One region of the Halomonas terrestris genome, then DNA from elsewhere that is predicted to be linked to it. Evidence: predicted binding sites of a transcription regulator. Region 1 holds the regulator's gene; the other holds the start of a gene.
The links. Region 1 encodes sigma-54, which starts transcription at its own class of promoters, with help from an activator protein. Its sites were predicted from a motif close to TGGCACNNNNNTTGCTNT; they were not measured.
Positions count from the first base shown of each region.

Region 1 (10,361 bases):
CTGATCGACTGGCTGCCGGTGGGGATCCTGGGCGACGAGCTCCTCGACTGGCTGGGAGCGGGGGTGGCCGGCCGCGTGCCCGAGGGCTCGCTGCGCCTGCATGTGCCGCTGGCCGGAGGGGCGTCACGTGTCGAGCCCTCCTTCGGCCTGCAGCTTGCCATCGAGGAGGGCGTGTTGCCCTTCGCACCTGAGTGGCCCGCCCTGGAGCAGCTCGAGGGGCAGCTCACCCTCGAGGACACCACCCTCTCCGGGACGGTGGAGCGGGCATCCAGCCTGGGCGTCGAGGTTCGCGATGGCCGGGTCTCGCTGGTCGATGAACGCCTCCAGGTGGACGGTGCGCTCGAGGCCTCGGCCGAGTCGCTGCGTCGCTACCTGCTGGCGATGCCGGTGGAGGGCATCGAGGCGGTGGAGGCGTGGCAGGGTGAGGGCATGGTCGCCGGCCGGCTCGACCTGGCCCTGCCCCTCGGGGAGCCCGAGGCGCTGGCGCTCGATATCGACACCGAGGCGGCATTCGACCGGCTGGCGTACCGCCCGCTGGAGCTCGTCTTCGGCGACGTCGGCGGCCCCCTGGCGTGGCGCCAGCGCGGCGAGGAGGGGGGGCTCGAGGGACGGCTGGAGGGGCGCCTGCTCGGTGGCCCGGTGCGTGCCGAGATCGACACCCTGGCTGGCGGCCTCGACCTGGCCGGGACCGCCACGGCTGGTGGCCTGGCCCAATGGGCCGGGATGGCCGCGCTCGATGACCTGCTCGAGGGGCAGGCGCCCTGGCACGGCCGCCTGGCGATCGGCGAGCAGGCCAGCACCCTGGCCCTGTCGAGTTCGCTGGAGGGGCTGGGCATCGCCCTCCCGGCGCCACTGGGCAAGTCGCCGGCGCCGCCTCGGCCGTTGCGGCTCGATGCGGACCTGACCACCGGACGCTTCGAGGGCCGGCTTGGCGACCAGTTGCACCTGCGCTGGCGGGAACGGGACGGGTCCGAGGTCGGCCAGGGCCAGGTGTGGCTAGGCCGCCCCCCGGTCACGCCCTGGCCGGACAGCGACGGCTGGTGGGTGGAGGCCTACCAGCCACGCCTCGACCTGGCCGCCTGGGGCGGGGCGCTTGCGGCGCTGGATACCGATCGGACGGGTGACGGCGGGGGCGGCCTCGCCGCTTCCCTGGGCGGCATCGGGCTCGAGACCAGCTGCCTGGAACACCAGGGGCGTTGCCTGGGCTCGCTCTACCTCGACGCACGGCCCCAGCTCGGTGGCGGCTGGCGGGTGGCGCTCGACGGCAGCCTGGTCGAGGGACAGCTGGATTATCGGCCACAGCTCGCCGAGCCCCTGGATATCGCCCTGATGCGCCTCTCCCTCGACGGGTTGCTGCCCCAGGCCGGCCCCGCCGGTTCGCTGCTCGACGAGATCGCCATGCCCCCCGAGCCTGAGCCCCTGCCGGCGTGGGTGGGCGACCTGCCCCACGGCCGACTGCGTATCGCCGACATCGAACGTGAAGGGAGGCGCTTCGGCCCCCTCACGGCGCGCTGGCAGGCCACGCCGGAGCGCCTGACCGTGGCGCCGCTGGGGCTGACGCTGGGCGAGGTCTCGGCCCGAGGCGAACTGGTCTGGGAGGCTGCCGGGCCCGGCGACAGCCTGTCCCGGGCGCGGCTCGACCTGGATGGTCGAGACCTGGGCACCCTGCTGGAGCGGCTCGGCCAGCCGGTGTCGATCCGCAACCGCGAGACGCGGGTCTCGAGCCAGCTGGCCTGGCCGGGGGCGCCCTGGCAGTTCGCCCTCGAGCGTTCCCGCGGCAGCATCGAGGTGCTGCTGCGCGACGGTCGTTTCGTCAATATCGAGTCACCCTCGGCGCGGCTGGTGGGGCTGCTCAACGTCGACAACCTGCTGCGTCGCCTGAGGCTCGACTTCTCCGACGTCACCGGTCAGGGCACCGCCTTCGACAGTGTCACCGGCGCCGCGACCCTGTATGGTGGAATCCTGGAGACCCGCGGGCCGGTGGAGGTCGACGGGCCGGCCACCTTCTTCACCCTGGACGGCAGCGTGGACCTGGCGCGGCGGGAACTCGACCAGCGCCTGGGCGTCACAGTGCCGGTGAGCCGTAACCTGCCGCTGGCCGCCGTGATTGCCGGCGCACCGGTGGTCGGCGGCGCACTGTTCATCGCCGATCGGCTGTTCGGCGACGCCATCGACCGGGTGACCCGAATTCATTACCGAGTGCGGGGTCCCTGGACCTCGCCCCAGATATCCGTGGAAAGTGCCGAATGACATCACGCCATCATACCCTTCTCGAAGACGCCGCCGAGATCCTGCTCGCCCCGGGCGGGCTGGACCTCGATGCCCTGGACTCGGGCCTGGCAGATGCCCTGGGCCAGGGCATCGATTACGCGGATCTCTACTTCCAGCGCAGCTGGCACGAGGGCTGGGTGCTGGAGGACGGTGAGGTCAAGGAGGCCAGCTACAACATCGACGGCGGCGTCGGGGTGCGCTCCATGGCCGGCGAGAAGACCGGCTTCGCCTACTCCAACCAGATCACCCGCGAGGCCCTGGCCGAGACCGGCCGGACTGCGTCCGGCATCGTGCGCAGCGGCAGCCGGCTCGAGGTGGCGCCCCGCGTGGTGGTGGCCAGTGAGGGCCGCTATGGTGGGGTGGACCCGCTCTCGGGCCTGACCGCCGAGGACAAGATCGCCATGCTCAAGCTGGCCGACCGGCTGGCCCGGGGGGCCGATCCCGCCGTCAGCCAGGTCAGTGCCTCGCTCACCGGGGTGCACGAGGTCGTGCTGGTACGGGCCAGCGATGGCACCCTGGCGGCGGACATCCGCCCGCTGGTGCGCTTCAACGTCAGCGTGATCGCGGTGAGGAATGGCCGCCGCGAGCGCGGCAGTGCCGGTGGCGGCGGACGCTACTCCATGGCGCGGCTGCGCGACGACAACGTGGCCGAGCGCTTCGCCAGGGAGGCCGTGCGTCAGGCGCTGGTCAACCTCGAGGCGGTCGATGCCCCGGCCGGCCAGCTGCCGGTGGTGCTGGGCCCGGGCTGGCCGGGCATCCTGCTCCACGAGGCCGTGGGCCACGGCCTGGAGGGTGACTTCAACCGCAAGGGCAGCTCGGCCTTCGCCGGGCGGATGGGACAGCGGGTCGCCTCGCCGGGCGTGACGGTGGTCGATGATGCCACCCTGGCCGATCGTCGCGGCTCCATGAGCGTCGACGACGAGGGCACGCCGGGGCAGTACACGCCGCTGATCGAGGATGGCATCCTCACCGGCTACATGCAGGACAAGCTCAACGCCCGCCTGATGGGCATGGCGCCCACCGGCAACGCCCGCCGCGAGTCCTTCGCCCACCTGCCGATGCCGCGCATGACCAACACCTACATGCTGGCCGGCCAGGACGATCCCGCCGATATCCTCAGGAGCGTCAGGCGTGGGCTCTACGCGGTGAGCTTCGGTGGCGGCCAGGTGGACATCACCTCGGGCAAGTTCGTCTTCTCGGCGAGCGAGGCCTACCTGATCGAGGATGGGCGCATCACCGCCCCGGTGAAGGGGGCGACCCTGATCGGCAACGGCCCCGAGGCCATGGGTCGGGTGTCGATGATCGGCCACGACATGGAACTGGACACCGGGATCGGCGTCTGCGGCAAGGAGGGGCAGGGCGTGCCGGTAGGCGTGGGCCAGCCGACACTCAAGCTCGATGAGCTGACGGTCGGCGGCACCCAGTCCTAAGGCGCTGTAGTAGAGCCGCCGACGTCGGCGGTCCCTATGGGGTCAGACCCCGGCGGGGGTCGGCACGGCGGGAAAGGTGCACTATGCAGGCATGGCGACTTGGCTGGGGTCTGACCCCATAGGGGCCTTGTAGGAGCGAGGGGCGCCGGGGGCGGCCGAAGAGGAGGTCCGATTCCAGGGGTGAGGAGCATTGCTCCGAACGGGCTGGCCATGGATGGCCTGCACCGGTCCTGCAAGCGGAGCAGGATGCGAGAGCGAAGCAGGGAATCGGTAGCGTACAGGGAAGTATTCACAGCGCCTCCTCGCAGGCCTGCCGCCGGATCAGCCCCGAGCGGTGTGAGGCCTACAGCCCCGCCGTATCGCGGACCAGCTTGAACAGGCGGCGGGCATTGGTGGGCGGCTTGCCCTGCTCGCGCTCGCGACGGGCGTTGCGGATCAGCTGGCGCAGGGCCTGCCGGTCCACGTCCGGGTAGTCGGCGATGAAGGCCTCGACGGCGGCGTCGCCCTCCTCGAGGAGACGATCGCGCCACTTCTCGAGGCGATGGAAGGCGTGGTCGCGGCGGAGCTTCTCCTGCTCGATCTCGTCGTACACCGCCTGGATGGCCTCGAGGTTCTCGCGGCGCATGACCTTGCCCACGTACTGCATATGGCGCCGCCGGCCCTCGTGGGAGCGGATGCGCGAGGTCTCCTCCACGGCGGCCAGCATGTCGTCGGAGAGGGGGAAGCGGGCGCGCTCGGCGGGACTCATGGCGATGATCGCCTCGCCCAGCTGCTGCAGCGCATGCATCTCGCGCTTGAGCTGGGACTTGCTGACGGGCTCGTCATCCGACTGGGTGATCTGCGCGAGCAGCTCACGGGGAGATTCCTGGGACATGCCGCTTCCATCGATTTAGGCTGAGAGGATGCCGACAGTATACCAGCCCGCGCCGGCGGGCTGCGCAACGAACATGAAGACCTTCCGGCCTGCGGGCCGGGTGACGAGGAGAATCGCATGACACAGGCTTTCGATGCCGCCACCCAGCAGGCCCTGCTGGAGAGCCGCGCCCAGTCGGCGCTCGAACTGGCCAGGCAACTGGGCGCCGACGCCTGCGAGGTGGGGGCCAGCGTCGATCAGGGGATCGGCGTCAGCGTCCGCGAGGCAGAGGTGGAGACCGTGGAGCTCTCCCGTGACCAGGGCATCGCCGTCACGGTCTATGTGGGCAAGCGCAAGGGCAGTGCCTCCTCCACGGATGCCGGCGAGGCCTCGATCCGTGCGGTGGTGGAGAAGGCAGTGGCCATCGCCTGCCATACCGGGGAGGATCCGGCCGCGGGCCTGGCCGACGCCGAGCTGATGGCCCGTGAACTGCCGGATCTCGATGTCCATCATCCCTGGGAGCTGAGTACCGAGCAGGCCATCGACCTGGCCCTCGCCTGCGAGGCCGCCGGGCGCGGCACGGCCGGTATCCGCAGCTCCGACGGCGCTTCGCTCTCCAGTGGCGAGGGCGTGCGGGTCTATGCCAACAGCCATGGCTTCCTGGGCAGCCAGCGGGGCAGTCGTCACTCGCTCTCCTGCATGCTGATCGCCGAGGACGAGGGGGGCATGCAGCGCGACTACGACTACACCAGTGCGCGGGATCCGCGGGATCTGGCCGCGCCCGAGGCGGTGGGGGCGAGTGCCGCGCGGCGCACCCTGCGCCGGCTCGGCGCCCGGCGTCCCGCGACCGGGCGGCTGCCGGTGCTGTTCGACCCGACCCTGGCCAGCGGGCTGGTCGGACACCTGATGAGCGCCATCGCCGGCGGCGCCCTCTATCGCCAGGCCTCCTTCCTCTGCGACCGTCTGGGCGAGTCGCTCTTCCCCGAGTGGTTCAGCCTGCAGGAGAAGCCCATGGAGCGCGGTGCCATGGCCAGCAGCCCCTTCGACAACGACGGGGTCCAGACCCGTGACAATGTCTTCATCGAGAACGGCCGCCTGGCCAGCTACATGCTCTCGGCCTACAGTGCCCGGCGACTCGGCATGCAGTCCACCGGCAACGCCGGTGGGGCGCGCAACCTGCGCATCTCCGCCCCTCTGGAGAGCCAGGAGGCGCTGCTGCGCCGCATGGGGCGCGGCGTGCTGGTCACCGAGCTGATGGGGCAGGGGGTCAACGGCGTGACCGGCGACTACTCCCGCGGTGCGGCGGGCTTCTGGGTCGAGGACGGCGAGATCCGGTACCCGGTGGAAGAGTTCACCATCGCCGGCAACCTCGAGGGGATGTTCAAGGGGCTGGCGGGGGTCGGTGACGACACCGATACCCGCGGCAGCATCCATACCGGCAGCTGGCTCATCGATGAGATGACCGTCGCCGGCGCCTAGGCGTCCTCCTCGAAGCGGGCCTCGAAGAGCGCCTCGATGGCGTCGAGGGTCGCCTCGGCGTCCTCGCCCTCGGCACTGATGGTCAGCTGGGTACCGCAGGGGGCCGCCAGCATCAGCAGCGACATGATGTTGGCAGCGTCGGCCTCGCGACCGGCGTGGGACACGGTGACCCGTGCCTGGAAGGGCTGGCAGCACTGCACCAGCTTGGTGGCCGCCCGGGCATGCAGGCCGCGCCGATTGGTCAGGGTGAGCTTGCGTTGCGGCACGCCTCAGGTTCCCTCGTCCGCGTTGTCGGCCCTGGACGTCGGGAGCAGGGGGAGGGTGTCGTGGATGCCCAGCTCGCGATGGCGGAGCCGCACGCTGGGGTGACGTTCGGCGAGGTGCCGGGCCAGCCTCTCGGCCAGGTAGACCGAACGGTGCTGGCCGCCGGTGCAGCCGATGGCGACGGTGAGATAGCTGCGATGGCTGGCCTCGTACGCGGGTAGCCACCGCTCGACCCAGGCCAGGATGTCGTCATGCATCTCGCCGACGATGGGGTAGCCGTCGAGGAACTCGATGATCGAGGCGTCACGTCCGGTGTCCTGCCGGAGCCGGGGATCCCAGTAGGGGTTCGGCAGGCAGCGGGCGTCGAAGACGAGGTCGGCGTCGAGCGGCACCCCGCGCTTGAAGCCGAAGGACTCCACCGTCAACGTCAGCTGGTCGGCCCGGTGGCTCCCCACCTGGTCACTGATGCGCCGGCGCAGTTCATGAACCGAGAGGCGCGAGGTGTCGATCACCAGGTCGGCCAGGTCACGGATCTCGGCCAGCGCCGTCTCCTCGGAATCGATCGCCTCGGCCAGGGTCATGTCGCTGCCCCGTGTCAGCGGGTGGCGCCGGCGGGTTTCCGAGTAGCGCTCGAGCAGGATGCGCGCATCGGTGGTGAGGTAGATCACCTGGCCGTCGATGCCGCGGGCGCGGACCTCCTCCAGCAGGCTGGGGAAGCGTTCGAGCGCATGGGGCAGGTTGCGGGCGTCAATGCTCACCGCGATCGAGGTGTGGGGGGAGTGGTCGCTGCTGAGTTCGTCCACCAGCGGGCCGAGCAGCATGGCCGGCAGGTTGTCGATGGCGTAGTAGCCGAGGTCCTCGAGCGCCTGCAGTGCGATCGACTTGCCTGAGCCGGATCGGCCACTGATGATCACGAGCTGCATGGCGGGTCTCCTGGTCGTGTGGCTGGCCGGGTGGCCCGGTGAGGGGCGATCAGCCCGAGGACTGTCGTCGGATCGCCTCGATGAGCCGCTCATGCAGCTCGCGCTGGCTGGCGCTCTTGCGCAGCCGGCCCCGGGTCTCGGCATCGTTCATCACGCCTGCGACCTGGGCCAGCAGCGCGAGATGGGCCTCGTCGGCCTCCTCCGGCACCAGCAGCACGAAGATCAGGTCCACCGGCTCGCCATCGACGGCATCGAAGTCGATGGGCTCGGCCAGCTTCAGGAAGCCGGCGATGGGCGCCTTGCAGTGAGGATCGCGGGCATGGGGGATGGCGACACCATTGCCGATCCCCGTGCTGCCAAGCCGTTCGCGGCCGATCAGGCGGCCGAAGACTTCCTGGCTGTCGAGACTCGGGGTGTTCTGGGCGATGAAGGTGCTGAAGAACTCCAGCACCCGCTTCTTGCTCCCCCCGGGCACCCCGAAGAGGGTGCGCTCGGGGGGCAGGATGGCTTCGAGTGTCATGGTGGATCAGCGGGCGCCGGCGCCCTGGGCGCGGGCCTGGACCTTCTCCTTGTGCTTGACGAGCTGGCGGTCAAGCTTGTCGGCGAGGGCGTCAATGGCGGCGTACATGTCGCCGTCCATGGCCTCGGCATGCAGATCGGCACCGGCGGCATGCAGGGTGCAGGCGGCCTGTTGCCTCTCCTTCTCCACGGAGAGCGTGACCTGCACGGTGGTGATGTTGTCATAGTGGCGTTCCACGCGAGTGAGCTTCTCGTTCACATAGTCACGCAGGGCGTCGGTCAGTTCCACATGATGGCCGGTGATGTTGACTTGCATGACACGCTCCTTCGTCCTTCGGTTGGTGCTTCGATTGTAACCCTTTTTCCTGCCGTGCAAACCCCCTGTGGAGGGCGTTGCACCCGACCGCTGATGCGGGTCATGCAAGGGATCGGAATTCCATCGCTGGAGGGGCGCTCACGCCGGGGTCCGGGAATCATCTCAGCCGCTTGCGCTCGCTGGAGGAGGGGATGCCCATGGCCTCGCGGTACTTGGCCACCGTCCTGCGCGCCACCTTGATGCCGGCCTCGTCGAGCAGGGTCACCAGCTTGCTGTCGGAGAGCGGCTTGCGCGGCGGCTCCTCCTGGATCAGCTTGCGCAGCCGGGCGCGGATCGCCGTGCTCGAGTGGGCATCGCCATCGCCGTTGCCGACCTGGCTGGAGAAGAAGTACTTCAGTTCGAAGACGCCGCGGGGGGTATGGATGAACTTCTGGGTGGTGACCCGCGAGATGGTCGATTCGTGCATCTCCACGGCCTGGGCGATGTCGGCCAGTATCAAGGGCTTCATCGCCTCCTCGCCCTGCTCGAGGAAGTCGAGCTGGCGGGCCATGATCTCGCGCCCCACGCGCAGCAGGGTGTCGTTGCGGCTCGAGAGGCTCTTCATCAGCCAGCGCGCTTCCTGCAGGTGATCCTTGAGGAACTGGTTGTCCTGGCTCTTGTCCGCGCGGCGAATCAGCGCCGCATAGTCGGGCTGGATCCGCAGTCGCGGCAGGGCCTCGGGGTTGAGCTCCACCTGCCAGCCGTGCCGGTCGTGGCGAGCGACCAGGTCGGGAATGACGTAGTCGCTGCCGGATTCCGAATAGCGACTGCCCGGCCTCGGGTCGAGTGAGCGGATCAGGGCGATGACCTCGTCGAGGGCGTCGTCGTCGAGGCCCAGGCGGCGCTTGAGCAGGCGTCGGTCGTCGCCGGCCAGTGCCTCGAGGAACTGGCGGACCAGGCGGCGCGCCTGGGGCAGCAGCGGGGTGTCGTCGGGCAGGACGGCGAGCTGCAGCATCAGGCATTCCCGCAGGTCCCGGGCGAAGATCCCCGTGGGCTCGAATTGCTGCAGCCGCAGCAGTACCTGCTCCACCTCGCGGCCCTTGAGCCCCTCGAGGCCCTGGCTCCTGAGGCCGTCGCGCAGTTCGTCGAGGGACTGGCCCAGGTAGCCGGCACCGTCCACGGCATCGATCAGGCTCTCGGCGATGTGCCGCTGGCGTTCGTTCAGGTCGGTCATCGCCAGTTGCCAGGCGAGATGACCCTGCAGGCTCTGGCCATCGGCCTGGCGCTCGAAGTCGGGGCCCTCGCCGCTGCCGGCGGGCGTGCCCAGGTCCTGGTAGGTGTCGGACCAGTCGCTGTCGACCGAGAGCTCGTCGGGGATCTCGCTGGCCCAGTCGTCGTCGGGCGTCTCGCTTGTCTCCTGCTCGCCGAAGTCATCGTCGAGCTCCAGCATGGGATTGGCTTCCAGCGCCTGCTGGATCTCCTGGCGCAGGTCCAGGGTGGAGAGCTGCAGCAGGGCAATGGCCTGCTGCAACTGGGGGGTCATGGTCAGTTGGGTGCCGACGCGAAGTTGCAGGGATGCTTTCATGGCCACGAGAGGTGTGTACTCATTCGCCGGAAAACCTCACCCTAGCCCGCCGGGGGTCGTGTTGCAAGTCGTTTATTAGCAAAAAGCGTGCCAACGGCAATTTTCATGCCGTCACATAATATCGGCATTCTTGTCATAAGGTTACAATGGTGTTTCAGAGGCGAAAGTCCTCGCCGAGATACACTTCGCGTACCCGCTGGTTGGCGAGGATCGCCTCGGCGTTGCCCTCCGCGATGATCTGCCCGTCGCCGACGATGTAGGCGGTATCGCAGATGTCGAGGGTCTCGCGCACATTGTGGTCGGTGATCAGCACGCCGATGTCGCGTGCCTTGAGCTGGCGGATGATGCCCTTGATCTCGCCCACCGAGATGGGGTCGACCCCGGCGAAGGGCTCGTCGAGCAGGATGAAGGCGGGCTCCATGGCCAGGGCCCTGGCGATCTCCACCCGCCGTCGTTCGCCGCCGGACAGGCTCATGCCGAGATTGTCACGGATGTGGGTGACGTGGAAGTCCGCGAGCAGCTCCTCCAGGCGAGCCTGGCGGCCGGCGCGATCGAGGTCGCGGCGGGTCTCGAGGATCGCCATGATGTTGTCGGCCACCGAGAGCTTGCGGAAGATGGAGGCCTCCTGGGGCAGGTAGCCGATGCCGGCCCGGGCCCGCTCGTGCATGGCCGCCCTCGACAGGTCCTGCCCATCGATGTGGACCTCGCCGGCATCGGCGCGCACCAGTCCGACGATCATGTA
Region 1 covers NZ_JBMHFZ010000023.1:15,032-25,392, forward strand. Annotated here, with positions in the region: gene ACOMD9_RS17935 (YhdP family protein) at 1-2,250, shown strand, start outside; gene tldD (metalloprotease TldD) at 2,247-3,701, shown strand; gene yjgA (ribosome biogenesis factor YjgA) at 4,045-4,575, opposite strand; gene pmbA (metalloprotease PmbA) at 4,693-6,033, shown strand; gene ACOMD9_RS17955 (HPr family phosphocarrier protein) at 6,030-6,299, opposite strand; gene rapZ (RNase adapter RapZ) at 6,303-7,220, opposite strand; gene ptsN (PTS IIA-like nitrogen regulatory protein PtsN) at 7,270-7,740, opposite strand; gene hpf (ribosome hibernation-promoting factor, HPF/YfiA family) at 7,747-8,055, opposite strand; gene ACOMD9_RS17975 (RNA polymerase factor sigma-54) at 8,213-9,625, opposite strand; gene lptB (LPS export ABC transporter ATP-binding protein) at 9,774-10,361, opposite strand, start outside.

Region 2 (10,361 bases), on a different contig from region 1:
TCGCCAACCTGCGCTACAAGTCGACCACCGGCGAAGGGCCCTTCGACATTCGCCGCAACAGCGAAGGCACGCCCCAGGAGTTGCCCACCGGCACCGGCTTTCATAGCATCGAGCCCAGCCTGACCGTGCTGCTCCCCTCCTCGCCGGCCGTCTTCTTCGCCAACCTGGGCTATGTCTTCAACCTCGAGGACAGCATCAACAAGCCCGTCGGGAACATCCATGTGGGGGATGTCGACCCCGGGGATGCCGTGCGCCTGAGCTTCGGCATGGCCTATTCGATCAATCCCAGGTCATCCTTCACCCTGGGCTACAAGAACGACTTCATCGGCAAGACCAAGACCCAGTACTTCGATCCCGATACGGGGGCCTCGGAAACGCGCAGCTCGAATACGCTCAACGTCGGCTCGATGCTGCTGGGCTGGTCCTACCAGCTCAACCGGGACGTCTCCATCAACCTGGGCCTGGAACTCGGCATCACCGATGATGCGCCGGACACCATCCTGACCCTGCGCGTTCCCTTCGGCATGGACGTCTTCTAGATCTCCGGCCCCGGAGTGACCGGGACGCGCCGCACGCCGGCTGCCCGCGGGGCAGCCGGCGTGCGTTCGGTTCCAGCAACGGGAGAAACGGATGCCCCGGCGACTCAGCGCAGGATCCCGGAGAAAGAGTCGATGATCGCGGCCCGCTGCTTGGCGGCCTTCAGTTCACCGGCATTGCCGACGTGCACACTGATGTCGATCCGCTGCTGGATATCACGCCCGGAGGCATTGCTCACCACCCCGCTGAGGACCGCGTTGCGGGTCACCTGGTGCAGGGCCGCGGTGAAGCCCTGGGCATCCTGGAGGGTGACGCCCGAGAAATCTGCCAGGCCCGCCAGATTGATGCCCTCCGGCGTCATGTCCACCACCCGGATGCCGGCATCGGGGCCGACTCGGGTCGCCATGCCGCCAGGGTCCGTGAAGGACCGAGAGACGAGCTCCACCCCTGAGCGCGTGAAATTCATCACCGAGACCAGTTCGATCCGGTTGTCGATCAGGGTCGTCAGCTCGGCACCGAAGTCGAGCTGCATGCCGCCGATACTGAAGCCGCCACGCAGCTGGCCCAGTTCTGCCTCGTCGATGATGACCCCACGATGGTAGGCATCCTGCGTGGCACGGGCCATGGTGACCTCGCTGATCAAGCGGTCCTGCTCGGCGACCACATCGGTGGCGTGGGCAGGCATCAGCACGCCCGCACCGATCAGCAGGAGGGCCACGATGCGGCCATGGCTCTTGCTGGACCTGTACCCTCTGCTCCCGGTTCTGGCCTTCATGCCAAGCGCTCCTCGCCGTTACCTGCCCAGTTCGTTTCTGCCGGGCAGGGTGAGCAGGCTGTTGCCGATGCTCGAGCGCTGTACGCCAGTCTGCACCGGGGAGGGAGGGCGCACGGCCCAGTCCTGCTCGTGATTGAAGTGCTGCTGGGCAATCTCGAGTTCCGCCCGGGCTCCCAGCACCGTCCCGTTCCAGAGCGTCTCGAAGTGCTCCCGGGGAACCACGATGGTGCCCGCCGCCGGATCCCCCACCAGGACATGGTTCTCGTCGATTCCCTTGACGACCACGAAGTGCTTGTAGCCGGCGGTATCGACCATGGTGATCGCGGGCACGCCGATCCTGATGAAATCGTCCAGGCTGATGCGGAAACCATCCGAGTTCAGCCCCTGGTGGTCCAGGTAGCGCTTCATGTCCAGCATGGAGAAGCCATGCCGCTGGATCTGTTCGGCATCCCCGGCACGAATCATCCACTCGAAGACTTCCGCCTCGGTGGTGGCGCGATCGTAATGGTAGGTCAGCAAGGTCGCCACGGAAGCAGACCCACAGCTGTAGTCATACTCCTGGCGGACGACCCGCTCCCAGCCGATCTCCTGCAGGCTGCTGGCCTCGACCCGGAAGGTGCCGAAATGGCTGGAGATGGTGACCGACCCGGCATTGGCCGCGCCTCCCAGCAGCAACGACGCGATGACGACAGTGAATCCCCTGAGCATCCTCATGATGAATACGATCCCTGGACTGGCAGCAGACGACCGGCGACGTTTCCGGCACCGGTTGCGTTAGTTCGAGATGAAGACACTGATGCCGACGGCGTTGTTGATCGAGTTCCCGTTGCCGGTCACCGCACTGAAGATCCCCGTGCCGCTGTAGTTGCCCATGGCATTGGAATCGAAATTGATGTTTCCGGTGACCATGTTGCCGTTGGTGATAGTGAACGAAGAGTCGGTGACGGATGCCTGCATCTCCTGGATGCTCTTCACGGTATTGAAATGCATGACGGTGCCGTCCCGCCCCCGCGTCTCTTCCATCTCCTGGAGGTCGAGGCGCTCCATGGCGGCAAACCCCGGGGACTGTGCTGTTGCGTTGTCGGCCAGGCCGGCCGACGGGATGCCCATCGTCAGCAGCAGAGCCGAAGCCAGCACCGCAGGGTAGCGCCGATAACGAAATGCGAGTGCACTGTGTAAGGTCGCCTTCATGGCCTGGACTCCCGGTATCCGATCCATACGGCTGGTTCACGGGGGTCGATGGGCTGCCCCACCGACCCCCGGTTCCACGACGTGCTTTCCGTCAGTTGCCGATACTCACATTGCTGTGTGCGGCAACGCTGGTGCCGGCCAGCTGCGAGTTGTAGAGGCCGGTGGAGACGTTCATGTTGTTGATGCCACCGAACACCCCTGCCCCGACGGACACGCTGGCCGCACCGGTGGTGAAGACAGCCGCGCCGCCGTTGCCGCCGTTGCCGCCGGCCCCACCGTTGCCGGCCGTGGCCATGGCGTCGCCAGTGGAACCCTGGCCGCCGCCGCCGCCACCGCCGTTGCCGTTGCCGCCGTTACCGGCCATGGCATCGGCATCGCCGCCGTTGCCGCCGTTACCGGCCATAGCTGCACCCTCACCCGAGCCAGTACCGCTGCCGCTGCCGGTGCCGGCCCCGCCGTCACCGGAAGAAGCGCTGGCAGTGGCTGAAGAGTCAGCCGCCGCGTCCTGAGCGCCACCGGCGGTGTTGTCATCGTCGATATCGTCACCGGCCAGGTTGGCGGCGATATTCGCCCCCAGAGCGGTGGAGGTTGCCCCGGAACCGGAGCTGGTATCGCCGCCTTCGCCGTTACCCAGCCCCAGCCCCAGGCCCAGGCCGGTCCCGTTGGCATCGCCACCGTCATCGCCATCGCCGGCGTTGGCGACGGCCTGGCCACCATTGCCGCCCTGGCCGTTACCACCGGCACCGCCGATACCCGCACCGATGTTCACTGCGGCCGCGTCACCACCGGCCCCGCCAGTAGCACCCATGGCCCCCTGGCCGCCGTTGATGCTGAAGCCGGCGCCTACCACGGTGGAGTTCATCTCCTGCAGCGAGATGACGCTGGTGGAGGTGTTGTAGGACTCGCTCATGGCCCAGGCGTCACCGCCACGGCCGACGGAACCGCCATTGCCGCCGTTACCGGCTGCATCGGCATAACCGCCGGCGCCACCGGTTCCGCCGCCAGCGCCAGCACCGTCATTCTCTCCACCGTTGGCGTTGCCACCGCCGCCACCGGCAGCCAGGCCGAAGCCATCGCCGCCATTCCCGCCGCTGCTGCTGCCACCGACGGCCGTCGCGTTCGAGGTGACATCCTGATCAACGCTGTCGGCCACACCGGCGCTCGGGTTCGCGTGGGCGGTGGAGATCGCCATCACCAGTGCCAGCAGGGGAGTGCCGGCGACTACCAGATACTTATTCATATCCAATTCTCCTTTGGGTACGACTCACCTTCGATGTCCATTGCTGCGTCACTGCGAACCGGTGCCACTGCCTCGAGGCGAGCCAGTGCCCCTGAATGTCGATTCCTGCTCGCAGTCACCTACCCCTGCAGCACGATCCATGCCAGCCCGGCCCCGTCATCTCCTAACCATCTGTCAGGCCTGGCGATAAAGTGCCATCACGCATCAGGAGTCGGCGTGAAGCTGGCCAGGCGAGGCCGCCGAGGAACGTTTTATGTATCACGGCTGAAACATCGTGGAAGCGGGCCGTGGAATCGCTCGGAGCATTTCCATGACAAACATCGGGTTAACCACACGTTTCTCGATGAAACGGCCCTGTTACACAGGAAATTTCCATGACATGTCCCACAATCTCAGGCGGGGTCGATGACTTCCGGCCGTGTCCCGGCAGGTGCCCGGGCACACTCTTCGATCAGCGACTTGAGCTCGGGAATGCAGCTGCCGCACTGGGTACCACAGGCGAGACGCGCCCCCAGGGCCTCGACGCAGGCATCCCCGCCGCGGATCGCCGCCAGAATCGTGGACCGCCCCACCTGGTGGCAGCTGCACACCACCGGACCGCTGTCGGTAGCACCGTCGTCGCAACCGGCCAGCAGGCGCCGGCGACGTGCGGCATCCAACCGTTCGCCCCGGGCGGCCTCGGCGAAGCGCTCGTCGAGCCAGGCCATGCCGGGCAGCTCGCCGGGCGGGCCGACCATCAGCCACCAGCGCAGGCGACCGTCGTCGATGCCCGCGGCGCGCAGGCGCCCGCTGGCCGGGTCGTCGAGCCACAGCGCCGGGGCCACCGGCAGGTGCGCGTTCAGCCAGGCGAGCCAGTCGGGGCGCTCCTCTCCCGGTCGGCCGCCGGCCAGTTGCCAGCGCTGACAGCCGGGGAGCGGAATGCGCGCCCAGTAGCGAGCCGCGTCGCGCCAGTCGGCTTCTACCGCCAGGTCATCGGCCACCAGCAGGGTCGCCTCCCAGGCGATGAGCAGTGGCGTCAGGGCCACGGCGCCATGCTTGGACTCGGGCTGGCCGGAGAGCGGATCGAGGTGGGCCTCCAGCAGGCTGCCCATGCGGGCGTGGCCGCTGAAGCGATCGGTCCAGTGCATGGGCACGAAGACCTCGCCACGGCGCTGCCCCCTGGAGAGCCGCACCCGGCCGAGGTAGTCGCCGCCGGCGCCGGTCAGGCGCGCCAGTTGCTGGTCGTCGACACCCCAGGCCTCGGCGTCGGCGGGCTCCACCTCGATAAAGGGCTCGGCGCGGTGGTTCATCAGCCGCGGCGCCCGGCCGGTGCGCGTCATGGTGTGCCACTGGTCGCGCACGCGCCCGGTATTGAGCCGCAACGGCCGGGCCTCGCTCAACGCCTGCTGCGGCCCGTGGGGGCGTACCGGCACCAGCCGGGCCAGGCCATCCGGGGTGGCGAAGCGGCCATCCTCGAACAGCCGGGCGGTCCCCTGGGGAGCCTTTGCGGTCACCGGCCACTGGATCGGGGTCAGGGCGTCATAGGCAGCCCGATCGAGGCCGGCCAGGCCGGAGATGTCGAACAACCGAGCGGACTCGCTACCGGCCCGGTTCTCGAACCCCGACAGCCGGGCGTGCTCGTCGAAGATCTCGCCGGGGTGGGCATAGTCGAAGGCCTCGCCGAAGCCCAGGCGCCTGGCCACCTCGACCAGGATCCACCAGTCGTGGCGGGCCTCGCCCGGCGGCGGCAGCAGGCCGCGCTGGCGGGAGATGCGTCGCTCGGAGTTGGTCACGGTGCCGTCCTTCTCCGACCAGCTCGAGGCCGGCAGCACGATGTCGGCGTAGGGCAGCAGGTCGGTGTCGGCCACGCACTCGGAGACGATCACCAGCGGGCATTTCGCCAGGGCCGCGCGCACCCGATCGACACGCGGCAGGCTGACGGCCGGGTTGGTGGCCATGATCCATACCGCCTGCACCTCGCCGCGCTCGATCGCCTCGAACAGCGCCACCGCCTTGTGCCCCGGCCCCTCGGGCAGGCTCGGGGTCAGCGACGCTGTCGTCCAGAAGCGGGTGACGCGATCGATGGCCCCGGGGCTGTGGTAGTCCATGTGGGCGGCCAGCTGGTTGGCCAGGCCGCCGACTTCGCGGCCGCCCATGGCGTTGGGCTGGCCGGTGATCGAGAAGGGGCCGGCACCGGGCAGGCCGAGCTTGCCGCCGGCCAGGTGGCAGTTGATGATGGCGTTGCCCTTGTCGGTGCCGCTGGAGGACTGGTTGACCCCCTGGGAATAGAGGGTCACCACGTGAAGCTGGCTGGCGAACCAGTAGAAGAAGGTCTCCAGGCGCTCCGGGTCCAGATCGCAGTCGGCGGCGACGGCCTCCACCGAGGCAGCGTCCTCGCGGGCAGCGGCCAGGGCCTCGTCGATCCCCCCGGTGTGCTGCGCCAGGTAGACCCGGTCGAGCTTGCCCTTGTCGGCCATCCAGGCCAGCAGGCCATTGAACAGCCGGGCGTCGCTGCCCGGTTTCAGGCCCAGGTAGAGATCGGCGATCTCGCAGCTGTCGGTGATCCGGGGGTCGATCACCACCACCCGCATCAGCGGGTTGCGACTCTTGGCGGTGCGCAGGCGCTGGTAGAGCACCGGGTGGTTCCAGGCCAGGTTCGAGCCCACCAGCACCACCAGCTCGGCCTCTTCAAGGTCCTCGTAGCTGCAGGGCACGGCATCGGCGCCGAAGGCCCGCTTGTAGGCCGCCACCGCCGAGGCCATGCAGAGTCGCGAGTTGGTATCCAGGTGCGGGGTGCCGAGAAAGCCCTTGAACAGCTTGTTGGCAACGTAGTAGTCCTCGGTGAGCAGCTGCCCCGAGAGATAGGCCGCCACCGCCTCCTTGCCGTGCGTGCGGCGAGTGTCCTGCAGTCGATCGGCCACCGCGCCGAGTGCCGTCTCCCAGTCCACTTCGACGCCGTCGACCCGAGGCCGGGTCAGGCGCCCCTGGTCGCCCAGGGTCTCGTGCAGGGCCGAGCCCTTGACGCACAGCCGCCCGAAGTTGGCCGGGTGGTCGGCATCGCCTTCCACCCCGGTGATACGGTCATTCTCCACACAGGCCAGGACGCCACAGCCGACGCCGCAGTAGGGGCAGGTGGTTCGGGCCTGATGCATGACGATCTCCTGTCGCGGTAGGTCGGGAAACGACGACGCCCGCCGATGGCTCCCGATCGAGTCGGGGCCGTTGGCGGGCGTCGTTGCCTGGGTTCGGAGGGCCGGCATGGCGCTCCTCTCCGCATGATCCAATGGTAGCAAGACATGTGCCATGCAAGGGTTTTCCCCGGGGGACCAGCAACCTGGGCAGGGACTCCCCGTGTCCTCGCCCCGGGCCCCGCACCAGGAGCCATCACGGGCCGGCACGCAATGCACCACCCCGGTGCCCGGGGCCCTTCGACACGTCGTTCTCGACGGCTTCGCCCCGCCGGAAGGCGCCATCCCGCCTCGAGACAGCATCATCTGGAATGCATCTTGCAAACACGGCAGGAAACGCACGCAACACGACGAGCGACACCGCCATGCCACCCCCCCTGAACATCCTGCTGGTCGACGACGAGGTCGTACGCGCCGCCATGGTCGAGGAGGCCCTCACCCGCGAGGGCCATACGGTCATCTGCCGCCTGCAGAGCCCGGCGGGCCTCAACGCGATGGTCGCCCGCCATCACCCCGATGTGGTGATCATCGACATGGAGTCACCCGATCGCGACACCCTGGAGAGCATGGCGCTGCTCAATCGCGAGAACCCGCGTCCGGTGGTGTTCTTCGCCGACCAGCACGATCCCGACACCATGCAGGCGGCGATCAAGTCGGGCGTCAGCGCCTATGTGGTCGACGGCCTGGTCCCCGGGCGGGTCAAGGCCATCATCGAGGTCGCCATCGCCCGTTTCGACGCCTTCCACGCCATGCGCCGGGAACTCGATCGCGCGCGTAACCAGCTGGCCGATCGCAAACGCATCGAGCGTGCCAAGGGCCTGCTGATGAAGCATCAGGACTGCGACGAGGAGCAGGCCTATCGCATGCTGCGCAAGCTGGCCATGGACCGCGGCCAGCGCCTGGCCGAGGTCGCCGACAGCGTCATCGACATCCTCGAACGCCTGAATCCTCGCTCGCCTGAATAGGGGCCCCGTCATGCACCAGACTGCCAACCACCCTCCCGAACTGGAACACCTGACCCTCGGCTTCATTCCCCTGCTGGACGCGGCCCTGCTGATCATCGCCCGGGAGCAGGGCTTCTTCGCCGAGCAGGGCCTGGAGGTCTCGCTGTCGCGGGAGAACGCCTGGTCGACCCTGCGTGACAAGGTCGCCGCCGGCCTGCTCGACGGAGCCCAGATGCTGGCTCCGTTGCCGCTGGCCATGAGCCTGGGGCTGGGTCGGGCACCCTGCGATGCCCTGGCCCCGATCATCCTGGGCCGCAACGGCAATACCCTCACCCTCTCCGAGGCACTCTGCCGGGAGAGTGGCGCGACACTCGGCGATGCCCCCGCGGCGAGCGCCCGGGCCCTGGGCGACTGGCTACGCCGTCAGCCAGTCGCAAGACGCCCGTGCCTGGCCATGGTCTACCCCTTCTCCTGCCAGCACTACCTGCTGCGCGAATGGCTCTCCCTGGGCGGCCTGGACCCCGAGCGGGACGTGGAACTCATCGCCCTGCCGCCACCCCGCATGGTGCAGGCACTCCAGGAAGGCCACATCGACGGCTTCTGCGCCGGCGAACCCTGGGGCACCCTGGCCCGCCACCGCGGTGCCGGACGGCCGGTCGCCACCGGCGCCCAGCTATGGCCGGACCACCCGGAGAAGGTCCTCGGCGTGACCGGCTCCTGGGCCCGGCGCTACCCGGCCACCCTGGCGGCAGTGCTCCGCGCCCTGACGCATGCCAGCGCCTGGCTCGCCGCGTCCCCCGAGCACCGTCGCCGGGCCCGGGACTGGCTCGCCCTGCCGCCCTATCTCGACCGCGCCATCGGCCACCTCGGCGACCTGGCGCTGGACCGCGCCCCGATCCACCAGCGCCTGTACGGCGAGGGGGTACTGCGCCCCAGCCCCGCGGCAGCGGGTCGCTTCGCCGAACACCTCGAGCGGCACATGCACGACCACGGCCGAACGCTCGACCGTCACACCCTGGACGAGTGCTACAGCCCCGTGCATTTCGATACGGCCACGCACCAGTGATGTGCACCCATGGCTCCCCCCGGGACGGGACCGGCATGACATGAAAAGCCCAACTATATGTAATAAATAAAAAAACTCGAAACTTCCGGCACTCTGGCCGAATTCTTGATTGGGTCAGGGTACAGGGCGATCAATGGCGATCGCACGACATATCACGGCGAAGACGTCTCTGCGCACTCCCCGAGGGAGGCTGCGTCGAGGCGTCTTCTTTGTTTCGTCATTTCCGCATCAAGCAGAGAGGTGTCAGGACATGTGCCATCGACATCCCCACTCCCTGGCGACCGAGCACCTGGTGGTCGTCGGCAACGGCATGGCCGGCCATCGGCTGGTCGATGCCCTGGTCAGGCAGCCGGGGCGTCCGCCGCGCATCACCGTGATCGGCGCCGAGCGGGTGCCGGCCTACAACCGCATCCTGCTCTCGCCGCTTCTCGCCGGTGAAATGAGCCACGATGACCTGACCCTGAGGGGGACGGACTGGTACGCCGAGAACGACATCGACCTGATACTCGGCGAGTGCGTCACCGATATCGATCGCCAGGCACGGTGCCTGACCACCGATGCCGGCCGCACCCTCGACTACGACCGCCTGGTGCTGGCCACCGGCTCGCGCCCGGCCATGCCACCGATTCCCGGCCTGGAGCTCGATGGCGTACACGCCTTCCGCGACCTCGACGATGCCGCCGAGCTGATCCGGTTCAGCCGGGGCCGTGCCACCGCGGAGGGCGGCCGGGCGGTCGTGATCGGTGGCGGCCTGCTCGGCCTGGAAGCCGCCGAGGGGCTGCGCAAGCGAGGCCTCGCGGTGACCCTGATCCAGCGCGACGACCGCCTGATGAACCGCCAGCTCGACACCACCGCCGCCACCCTGCTGCAGCGTGAGCTCGAGGGCCGCGGCATCGAGGTGATCACCGGGGGACATATCGCCGGCCTCGAGGACGACGGGGACGGCCAGGTGGCGGCGGTGCGGCTGGAGGGCGGCCGCCGACTGGCCGCCGACGGCGTGGTGGTGGCCATCGGCATCGCCCCCAACGCCGAGCTGGGGCGCACTGGCGGGCTCGAGGTCAACCGTGCCGTGATCGTCGACGAGACCCTCACCAGCTCCGACCCGGCGATCCACGCCCTCGGCGAATGCTGCGAGTTCCAGGGCACCACCTACGGGCTGGTGGAACCGATCTGGCGCCAGGTGGAGGTGCTCGCCGCCCACCTGGCAGGCGAGCCGGTCGACGGCCACGTGGAAGCGCGCTATGTCGAAAAGCCCTGTGCCACCAGGCTCAAGGTGAGCGGCGTATCGCTCTACGCCTTCGGCCCCACCGAGCCCGACCTCGATCACGAGGTGCTCACCTATCACGACCCCCAGCAGGGCGACTATCGCCGCCTGCTGGTGCGCAACGGGCGCATCGAGGGTGCCGTGCTCTACGGCGACACCACCATGGGCCCCTGGTAC
Region 2 covers NZ_JBMHFZ010000004.1:187,209-197,569, forward strand. Annotated here, with positions in the region: gene ACOMD9_RS06370 (transporter) at 1-539, shown strand, start outside; gene ACOMD9_RS06375 (hypothetical protein) at 644-1,312, opposite strand; gene ACOMD9_RS06380 (C39 family peptidase) at 1,331-2,026, opposite strand; gene ACOMD9_RS06385 (hypothetical protein) at 2,087-2,503, opposite strand; gene ACOMD9_RS06390 (hypothetical protein) at 2,595-3,743, opposite strand; gene ACOMD9_RS06395 (nitrate reductase) at 4,136-6,874, opposite strand; gene ACOMD9_RS06400 (ANTAR domain-containing response regulator) at 7,276-7,875, shown strand; gene ACOMD9_RS06405 (CmpA/NrtA family ABC transporter substrate-binding protein) at 7,886-8,920, shown strand; gene ACOMD9_RS06410 (NAD(P)/FAD-dependent oxidoreductase) at 9,171-10,361, shown strand, end outside.
Region 2: ACOMD9_RS06400 (ANTAR domain-containing response regulator) is a predicted target of sigma-54. The motif match lies at 7,218-7,235, and genes of this name have one in related genera.